3 regions of the Brevibacillus sp. HB2.2 genome follow, and region 2 is predicted to be linked to each of the others. Evidence: predicted binding sites of a transcription regulator. Region 2 holds the regulator's gene; each other region holds the start of a gene.
The links. Region 2 encodes LexA, which represses DNA repair genes until DNA is damaged. Its sites were predicted from a motif close to CGAACATATGTTCG; they were not measured.
Positions count from the first base shown of each region.

Region 1 (3,279 bases), on a different contig from region 2:
ACCGTCGCCAAAATGTCCTTTTGCTTGCTCGTTCTTTGTATAGACGCGGATTTCCATCTGATGTTCCTCCCTTAGTACGATTGCTGGCTTACGGGTTGTGAGGGGTTACCATTAAAACAAGATGTATGCACCTGGACCGATCAACGCCACACCAATAACAACTGCGATTAATGCCAGGTTGTATTCGAATCCGTTTTGTGTGACCCAATATCCATTTTGACCGTGTACCTTCAAGATGGCAACCAGCATTGTGAAAGCAAGCAAAATAGCACTTGGCCAGATACCTACGCCTGCCGCAAACATCAGACCACCAACGAGTTCAGACAATCCAGCGACAAAGGCCATCGCTACTCCAGGTTTCACTCCGATGGACTCCAGCCAGCCGCCTGTTCCTTTCAAACCATGACCACCAAACCAACCAAACAATTTCTGCGTACCATGACCTGCAAACGTCAAACCAATGACCAAACGAATTAACAACAATCCAGTATCCAACACTTTTCATCTCTCCTTAATTACTTTTAATTAGTATATCTTTATTTTGAGATATTTGTCCAAAAAGGCTGGCGGGCCTTAGAAGGATTCCGCCAGTTTTACTGCTTTTTCTACACCAGCTGCAACGAGCTCAGCTGCTTTGTCTTGGAATTGGTTGTGACCTTCTACGATTACTTCGGTTACATTGCTAACGCCCCAGAAGCCGAGGATCGTGCGAACGTATTTGTTTGCCATTTCCATCTGAGCCATAGGCCCTTCGGAATAAACGCCACCGCGTGCACTCAACAGAGCTACTTTTTTGTCGCCCATCAGACCAACTGGACCTTCAGCTGTGTACTTGAATGTTTTGCCTGCTTGGGAGAGGTAATCCATGTATGAGTGCAGAACAGCAGGAACAGTGAAGTTCCACATTGGGAAAGCAAATACGATTTTGTCTGCTGCTGTAAATTGGTTCAGGTATTTGTTAACCAAGTCAGCACGTTTTTGCTCATCAGCAGACAGCTCGATGCCGTTTCCTGCTTTCCACATAGCAGTCAGCATGTCGTTACCGTAATAAGGGAGGTTTTCTGCAAACAGATCCAACTCAACGATTTCGTCATTTGGATGTGTTTCTTTGTATGCTTTCGTGAAAGCTTCGTACAGCTTTACACTTGTAGCCTGCTCAACTGGGCGATCGTTTGCTTTAATAAAAAGTACTTTACTCATGGAAATTTCATTCCCCTTCCGTTTAGTAAGCCACTAACTTTTAATGTGTATATCTTGATTTTAAGATTATTACGTATTGGATCTTTTGTCAACACTTTTTTGAAAGATAGTGTTGGAGAGCGGGGACGGGGACTGCTCGTCTAATAAGTAGCTTGAGCAGTACGTCCCAATTTTTTAAGCAGTTCGATTGCTTGACGCTGTTCTTCTGGTGTGAGACCTTCCATCGCTTTCTCAATTGCGAGTTGATGAGGCGGGAAGATTTCAGACAAAAATTGATGCCCTTTTTCAGTGAGTTCTGCAAAAATGACGCGTCTGTCTGCTGAACAGGGCTTGCGAATGAGCAGTTGCTTCTTTTCGAGTTTGTCCACAACGTATGTGATGTTTCCGCTGGAGATCAATATTTTTTCGCCAATTTGCTGCAATGGTTGAGGACCTTTATGAAATAATACCTCTAGTACGCCGAATTCAGTTGGATTTAGTCCATGCTCGCGAATGTGACGATTGGAGTGAGCGGTAACCCAGTTGTATGACCTTGATAAAACGACAAAAAGATCGAGGGGATCATTTCGCAGTGGTTTGTCAGACATATGGACCCTCCTTTACATCTACATCGAAATTTCGATATCTTTAATTTAAGATAATCCTACATGATCGCATTCCTATTTGTCAAATTTAGAAAAAATAAAATGAAAAACACACTTGTGAAAACAGTTGTCCGCATGATAAACTTTTGTTTGTAAACAAGCTGTGAAAGCGTAACAGAAGAAAGGAGGATGACCGTGGAAAAAGACATGCAGATCCTTCATCATATCCGGCAAAATCCTTTTATCACGCAACAGGAGCTGGCTGATCTGATTGGCATCTCACGTTCAGCGGTAGCTGGCTACATCGCACAGTTGACCAAACGCGGGGAAATCAAAGGACGGGCTTATGTACTTCGTGATGAAGGAATGATTGCTTGTATCGGTGGGGCCAACCTGGACCGCAAAGCACGCGGCAAGCAACAGGTGCGTCTACACTCATCCAATCCCGTAACGATTATGGAATCGTGTGGAGGGGTGGCACGGAATATCGCGGAGAACCTCGGTCGTCTTGGCTGCAATACGTCCCTCATCACCAGCGTTGGCGAGGACAAAGAAGGCGAGTGGCTCTTGCAGGAGACGAAAAAGCACGGGGTGCACATCAGCCAAGTGTGGAGACTGCCTACACAGCGTACGGGAACGTATACGGCGCTTCTCGATATTGACGGCGAGATGGTTGTTTCTTTGGCGAACATGGATATTTACGATGCTCTCACACCGGAGATGTTCGCAGAAAAATGGTCGCACATTGCAGCAGCCCACGTGGTTTTCATCGATACAAACATTCCGGCGGACTGCTTGGCCTACATCATCGAACGTTGCCGGGAGGAAAACATCCTGCTCTTCGTTGACCCGGTCTCTTCCATTAAAGCAAAGAAGCTCCCACAGCAATTGGACGGAGTAGAAGCGATTTTGCCGAATCGCGAGGAAGCCGAGCTGATGGCTGGCATGAAGATCACGACGATCGAAGAATGCGCCGAGGCTTGCCGCAAGATCAGGGAACGAGGCGTCAAGCACGTCATCGTGACCTTGGGAGAAGAAGGCATTTACTATCAATCCGAGGACGTTGAGGAGCATATGCTTCCATATCCAACAGAAGTAGTAGATGTTACAGGTGCGGGAGATGCGTTCGCGTCGGGACTCTTGTATGGCATTGTAAACGGAGAGTCTTTCCAGAGGGCGTGTCGCCTTGGATTGGCAGCATCCGCTCTGACATTGCAAACAGAGCAGTCCGTATCTCCTCTATTAAAAGCAGAACAATTGGAACTGGCCGTAGAACAATTCGAAAAGGAGCGATAAGAGATGAAACAATATTTGACTTTTACAGAGGAAGTACGCCACGCACTGGAGAACAACCTGCCGGTAGTTGCGCTGGAGACAACGATCATTTCGCACGGTATGCCGTATCCGCAAAACATCGAAATGGCAAAAGAAGTAGAGCAAATCATTCGCGACAATGGTGCTGTACCAGCTACGATCGGGATCATGGACGGCAAAA
Region 1 covers NZ_JABSUV010000027.1:17,395-20,673, forward strand. The annotation lists gene HP401_RS30810 (pirin family protein) at 1-57, opposite strand, end outside; gene HP401_RS30815 (DoxX family protein) at 112-498, opposite strand; gene HP401_RS30820 (FMN-dependent NADH-azoreductase) at 574-1,200, opposite strand; gene HP401_RS30825 (MarR family winged helix-turn-helix transcriptional regulator) at 1,341-1,787, opposite strand; gene HP401_RS30830 (carbohydrate kinase) at 1,980-3,080, shown strand; gene HP401_RS30835 (pseudouridine-5'-phosphate glycosidase) at 3,084-3,279, shown strand, end outside.
Region 1: the regulator LexA is predicted to act here: its motif matches at 1,924-1,937, upstream of HP401_RS30830 (carbohydrate kinase).

Region 2 (3,279 bases):
TGAAATGGTTTCATCCAGCTTTTTTTGTTCCAACTCATAATCACGATGCTGTGTACTCACCTTCATTCCCCCTCACATGTATCGTGTCTTTGAACGTATCAGGCCCATTGCCTGGCCAGCCATATTCCAACCGCACATGAAAGTAGACCGACTCCCAAACTGAGAAGAGCATATAAAGTGCCCCGCAACAGATGTCCTTCTCCCCAAAAAGTGACCACTTCCAAGGAGAAGCTAGAGAAAGTCGTAAATCCTCCCATGACACCCGTTGCAAATAAGAGATAGAGTGTTGGAGATAAAATGCCCCGTTCTTTCCCTAGCACGAACAAGATGCCAATGATCAAGGATCCACAAACATTGGCGATCCAGGTTCCCCACGGCCATTCCGGCTGATTTGCGAGTAAAGACAATAGGTAGCGCATAAGAGAGCCAACTGCTCCGCCAACCGCCACAGCTATCCACGCCATCGCTTTCCCTCCCTGGCTATCAAAGCGTTATGTATGTCACAGAAAAAGACACCCTAGCGTCAAGCGAGGATGTCTGTCGTATCAGTAATTGTTATCTTACTGTTTTGGCTTATTTTCTTCAAGGTCTTCCACATAACGGATGGAATCCAAATTTGCTCTCAGTGAAAGCTTAACGGCGTCAATGTACTTTTGGCGCAATGCTTTTTGCTCGATCTTTTCCTCTTCGGTTAAACCTTCTTCGCGAGATTTTTTGACCAATTCATTAATGCGTTTAATTTCTGCGTCAGATACCACTGCTGGTTCCTCCCACTCTGTAGTAGTGCCGCTTCATTATACCATATTCGAATAATCCCGCAAGACAGCCGAACACTTACGGCATATCAGGCATGATCAGAGTCTGACCCGGGTAAATCCAGTTGCTATCCAAGCCGTTCGCTTCCTTGATTTCTATGATATAGTCACGAACATCCGTATGCTGATCTGAGTAGCGAACAGCTAACGACCATAGACTATCTCCGGATTGTACGGTTACTTCTATGCCTTGTGGCTCGTCCATTGGCGAAGCAGCAAACACTAGTTCGGTTAACAAGTAAAAAAAGAGAGTAAATGTAATAAGAAACAAGAGTGCTTGACCTCTCGTGATACCAAAACGAACACGACGTTCTTCTTTTTTCTCGAAACGATTACGTACTGTCGATGAATTCATGATAATGGCCTCCTTACAAACATACGTTCTGTTCTCTTGTAAGCTCATCATAAATGAGAACATATGTTCATGTCAACAGCGAAACGAACTTATGTTTGTCGAACGCAAGCTCCCATGGTATAATATAGGAAAATATGTTCGAGAAATCAGGGGTGTCTTTCTATGTCAAAATTATCGAGTAGACAACAAGCCATCATCGAGTTCATACGAAAGGAAGTTCGTGATAAAGGATATCCGCCTTCTGTACGTGAAATTGGAGAGGCTGTTGGACTCGCTTCCAGCTCAACGGTACATGGTCATTTGGCACGCTTAGAGAAAAAAGGCCTCATTCGTCGAGATCCTACCAAACCTCGCGCCATCGAATTGCTTTCAGATGAAGATCGTTTTCAAGACAATTTCGAAGACTCTGTCGTCCGTGTGCCAGTAATCGGAAAAGTAACCGCTGGACAACCCATTACAGCCATTGAGGATGTGGAAGAATACTTCCCGCTTCCAGACAATATCGTGACTTCCGACAAGGTCTACATGCTGCGCGTCTCCGGGAATAGTATGATTGATGCCGGGATTCTCGACGGAGACTACGTCATTGTTCGCCAACAGCACGTCGCGAACAATGGTGACATTGTCGTAGCCATGACAGAAGAAGATGAAGCGACCGTCAAAAGATTTTTCAAAGAAAAGAACCACTTCCGTCTCCAACCGGAAAATGCCACGATGGAACCGATCATTCTGGAGCATGTCACCATTCTCGGTAAAGTCATTGGTGTCTATCGCCTCATTCACTAGTTTCCACGTAAAAAAGGACAGCCTCGGCTGTCCTTTTTGTTTTCTATATGTTATCTGGCGATAAAAAACCAGATGATCATCGTAACTTGCAAGATGACTTTTACGACCGCACTGCCCAAAAATCCAATTAGTGAGCCTACCCCCGCTTTCACTGCTCGCTCCATTGACTGCTTCTGTACCATCAACTCTACGAGAACGACGAATACGAACGGCAAGATCAGCATACCAAACGGTGGGAAGACGAATATCCCGAGGATAATTCCGGCGGCAGCAGCTATAGACGACCACTTGGACCCCCCGTACTTTTTCACAAAGTACATGTTCGTCAGCAAGTCAGCACCGTAAAGCAGAATGCTTAGAACGACCATTCCCCACCAAAAGGATGCCGGCAATCCCGCTCCCGGATCTGCAATGAAAAAGTGATAGAGCAAAAAGCCCCCCCACAACAAGATCGTATCAGGTAAAACGGGTAAGAAAATTCCTGCGATGCTTAGCAGGAACAATAACACAACCACGACCCACAAAAATATTTCCATCCACTACACTCCCTTCATTTAGGTATACGAGTGATTACCAATTTCGTTGCGCGCTTATTCACTTTTGTCTACACTATTTTAAAAGAAAGTAGACACGGGGGTAGTTTCATGAAAAATTGGCATGATCTCTCTTACTTGAGCAGAGGAACGATGCGCCAAAAAGCGGCGTGGGAAGCGATTCAACAGACGCATATCATGGAAGTACTAGCCGATTACCGTCCAGTGCTTGCCGGAACCATCCCATTGGACATTGATGTTGAGCAAAGCGATCTGGATATTATTTGCGAGAGTCATGATCTGGATCAGTTTAAGCAGGTTGTTCGTAAAGCGTTTGGCTGCTCAACCAGATTTGAAGTGACAAAACTCGATCTAAAAGGGATTCCCACGTGCGTTATTTCATTTTTCACAGCTGGCTTTTGGTTTGAATTGTTTGCTCAACCGGTTGCTGTGGAAAAGCAAAACGCCTATCGTCATATGGACATCGAAGCACGATTGTTACATATAGGGGGCTTGGATGCGTGTATACATATCAGGGCTCTGAAGCAAGACGGCCTCAAAACAGAACCTGCATTTGCTCGATACTTTCATATTCCGGGTGATGATCCGTATGAGGCCTTGTTGCAATTGGAGTCGTTGACCGAACAGGAATTACGCCAAAGAGTTCAGCCCCTACGAAAGGATTAATCTGCCAGCAAATCTATCAACTTGCTGGGATCATAAGGGGTAAACAGTGACTGGCGTTGCAACCGATCATTAAGGAGGACATACTATATGGATTGGCTGATAG
Region 2 covers NZ_JABSUV010000014.1:118,382-121,660, forward strand. The annotation lists gene HP401_RS12630 (HelD family protein) at 1-60, opposite strand, end outside; gene crcB (fluoride efflux transporter CrcB) at 99-464, opposite strand; gene HP401_RS12640 (DUF896 domain-containing protein) at 561-758, opposite strand; gene yneA (cell division suppressor protein YneA) at 835-1,170, opposite strand; gene lexA (transcriptional repressor LexA) at 1,333-1,956, shown strand; gene HP401_RS12655 (DUF456 domain-containing protein) at 2,007-2,492, opposite strand; gene HP401_RS12660 (DUF4269 domain-containing protein) at 2,601-3,176, shown strand; gene HP401_RS12665 (hypothetical protein) at 3,264-3,279, shown strand, end outside.

Region 3 (3,279 bases), on a different contig from region 2:
TGCTCTTCCACTGTATCCCCAGCTACCTTGCGGGAAAACTTGCTCTTACGTGGAAGAAGTCCGTGGATCGAGGCTTTCTTTTCCTCTGGGCGGGCACTGATCACTACCCAGTCCCCGACAGCCGGAAAATCTTCTCGTCCGGTTGCCTCATAACGAAGCTTACCTGTTACCTCGCCTAGGAGCTCGCCATGCTCACTCCACAGACGATAAATACGTTTATGTTCAAGTGTGATACGTCCCACACTGAAGCCTTGCTCAGCATAAGGGGTAAAATGATTAGCAAAATACTCATTCCAGCCCATAGATTGCAATACTTGTTGATTGGTTGTTTGATTCACTGCGGATTCCCCCTGCAATTGGTTAGATATATGGCTATCAGCCAGAACCAGTCACAGTCGAATCCTCATTTGGTGAACGATATTACTGTTCGCTTGAAAGGAGGATTCCCGTGACCCCGACTACGACACTCTGAACAAATTTGATGACTACCATAAAACATCTCTCCTTTAGCAAACCTACCATTCAGGTTTGGAATCATATTTCCCAATTATTGTACCATAATGAAACAAAATGCAACAGCGTCAATCTCCCCCGCCGCCGCCTCCGCTATCTCCGCCACCACCGCTATCGCTTCCGCTGTCATAGCTATCCCAACGATCATTTGAATCATGACTTCGATGATGGTGATTGTGAGAGCTGTCTACATAGAAGGCTCCGCCCCCGCTGTCTGAAGAGGAATGAGAGCGCCCACTTCCGCCTTTTGCAGCTTTGGACGCTAAGACAAACACTACGATCAAGAACATGATGACAATGACAATGAAGAACTCCATTGTTGTCCCCGCCCTTCCTCTTTTTTGAAGTTGTTTACCTATTTAGTATAACATAGTATGGCTGGAATAGGCTGGGGGCGTGGAGGATGATTCCTTTTCATCCGGCAAAATACCCTGCCACAGGTGCGATCGCCAAAATGTTTTCCAACACAAATACACGATACGCCTTCCTCCTATAACAGTATGCTTTCAAGCTCCCTTTGTTCCCATCGATATGAACCACACGAATCGTACGCCTGCTAGCCTCCCCATCCTTCTTCAAATAGATGATCTCTACTGCTTGCTGCCTCGCTGCGTACCTTCTCAACTCCTGAATCATCAGGTTCTCACCACCACAAAATGTGTCTTCTTGTTGTTGAAATCATCATATCAAAAGAGAACGTTTGTTCGCAAGTTTTGATTACAAAAACCAACGATTGCCTCAACAAAAAAGCATGCGCCCTAAAAAATGGACACATGCCTTTTGCTTGTTACACTGTGTATGTGAATCAGCGCCTTCTAAGCGCACGTCCGAACACAATCAGAATCGGTGCTAACAAGATAGCCGCTGCAACGAGCGAAGCGCGAATCGAAAAACGCGTCCCAATCCATCCGACAGCAGGACCACCTGCCGTTTGTCCCAAAGCATTGGACTGGCCCATCATCGACAAAACCGTCGCTCGCACATTGCTTTCAATGTTTACATTCAGCCACGTATCATACAGCGGACTGCTCAATGACTGGATCACACCGATCAACAGCAATGCAACTAATGCCCAGCTAAAGCTAGGAGAAAAGGCAAAAGTTATCATTGCTGCAATTTTAAGCCCCGTCAACGTGAACATGCCCACAAGGACAACCCGCTCATTGTTCACATCCAGCCTTTTTTCCACAACGCCTACGACGATGAGGCCGAGCAAGCTTGCGAGTGCGGCAATGATCCCGAACCACATGGGCATCGAAATAGCAGCGAGCTCTGGAAAACCAATTTCTGCGATCAAATGCGCTTCCCACAAACGGTCATACCCTTCTGAGGCTGCACCCGTAAATAGCGTCACGAACAAGATCAGCATGAGAATCGGCTGACTGCGAATCACTTTGGCACCCGAAGTCCACGTCTGAATCATTTCCTTCACGTGGGAAGCACCTTGCTCACGTTCACGAGGAATAAATCCGGTCTCCTTCATGAACAGAATCAGAAAGACGCCAAGCCCCAGATAGATGAGGCCACCTATGAGGTAAGGCAAATTGGGAGCGAGTGTTGCCAATGCCACACTAAGTGCAATCCCGAGCAGATTCCCAAACAAGGAGTAGCGCTTGGCCCTCATGAAAATCGTACCGATCTTCTCTTCCCCGACCTCATCTACAATCCATGCAGTATCCGCTCCACTGATAAACGTATACCCAAGACCACTGACGACTTGCGAAAACAGCACCAAGCCGAAGACAGAAATCATCGGTATCCAAGTATCAAGTGCGGGAACGATCCCCTGCATCGCAAATCCGATTCCTAGAAAAAACATCCCGAGAATGACGGAGCGACGGCGACTGTACGTATCCGCCACTACTCCTGTTATCCCTTCAAGTACCAACACGGATAACTCCAATACCGTCCCGATCACTAGCAATTCAAACGGGTTAAAGCCCAGTGTCACAATGTAGTAAAGCGCATAGGTTGTGAACATGGTCGTATTGGCCAGAGAAGTCAAAAAACTTTTGGTCATATATACTTTTGTCGCATTCATGAACATGGAAGCAGTATCCACCTTTTTTTAGGCAGATGACGCGTTCCGTTTTTCACATACTGATCGTACCTCTACAATCCTCTACTGTGCAAAATGCGTCCGCGTCATGCTGCCGTTCGTATTTTTCCTTCCGTGTACTTGCTTGCTCTGAATAGTGTTTTTAACATGTGATATACACCTCCGAAAGTAATTACAGCTATTATAGAATGTTTTTAATTTCCACACAATGGAAAAAGCCGTGCAGTATGATTGGACACACTGCACAGCTTCATTAGGAAGTACTTACGCTTTTTTTCTAAACAGGCCAACGATGGAGATCAGCAACGCCAAACCAGAAAGTACCAATGGCAAGGTATTGTTGCTGCCTGCACCAGCCGCTTCCCCAGCAGGAGCGGTTGTCGGCTTTTGTTCTTGTCCATGCTCATGCCCTGCTTCGCCTACACCAGCCTTAATGGTAGTGACAGACGCTGGCGTGTTGGAATCCTTGTCCCCTGTCCATTCCACAACCTCGCCGTTTGCATAAGTCTGATAAGCCTTCCAAGCCAATTGGCCCTCTTCTTTTGGGTTTGCCCCGACAAACGTGAACTCTTGGAACTCATGCGCCTTGATTCCGCCTTCTGTGGCTGTCCACACAAGTGCTGTGTTCACACCGTCTTTATCTTTTTCGAACTCGTAGGACCAGCCCGGAATCGGTTGTACGGAATTTACCTTCACACCAGCCGGGA
Region 3 covers NZ_JABSUV010000050.1:3,296-6,574, forward strand. The annotation lists gene rsgA (ribosome small subunit-dependent GTPase A) at 1-338, opposite strand, end outside; gene HP401_RS25980 (hypothetical protein) at 582-830, opposite strand; gene HP401_RS25985 (WYL domain-containing protein) at 928-1,149, opposite strand; gene HP401_RS25990 (MFS transporter) at 1,319-2,560, opposite strand; gene HP401_RS25995 (YcnI family copper-binding membrane protein) at 2,837-3,279, opposite strand, start outside.
Region 3: the regulator LexA is predicted to act here: its motif matches at 1,207-1,220, upstream of HP401_RS25985 (WYL domain-containing protein).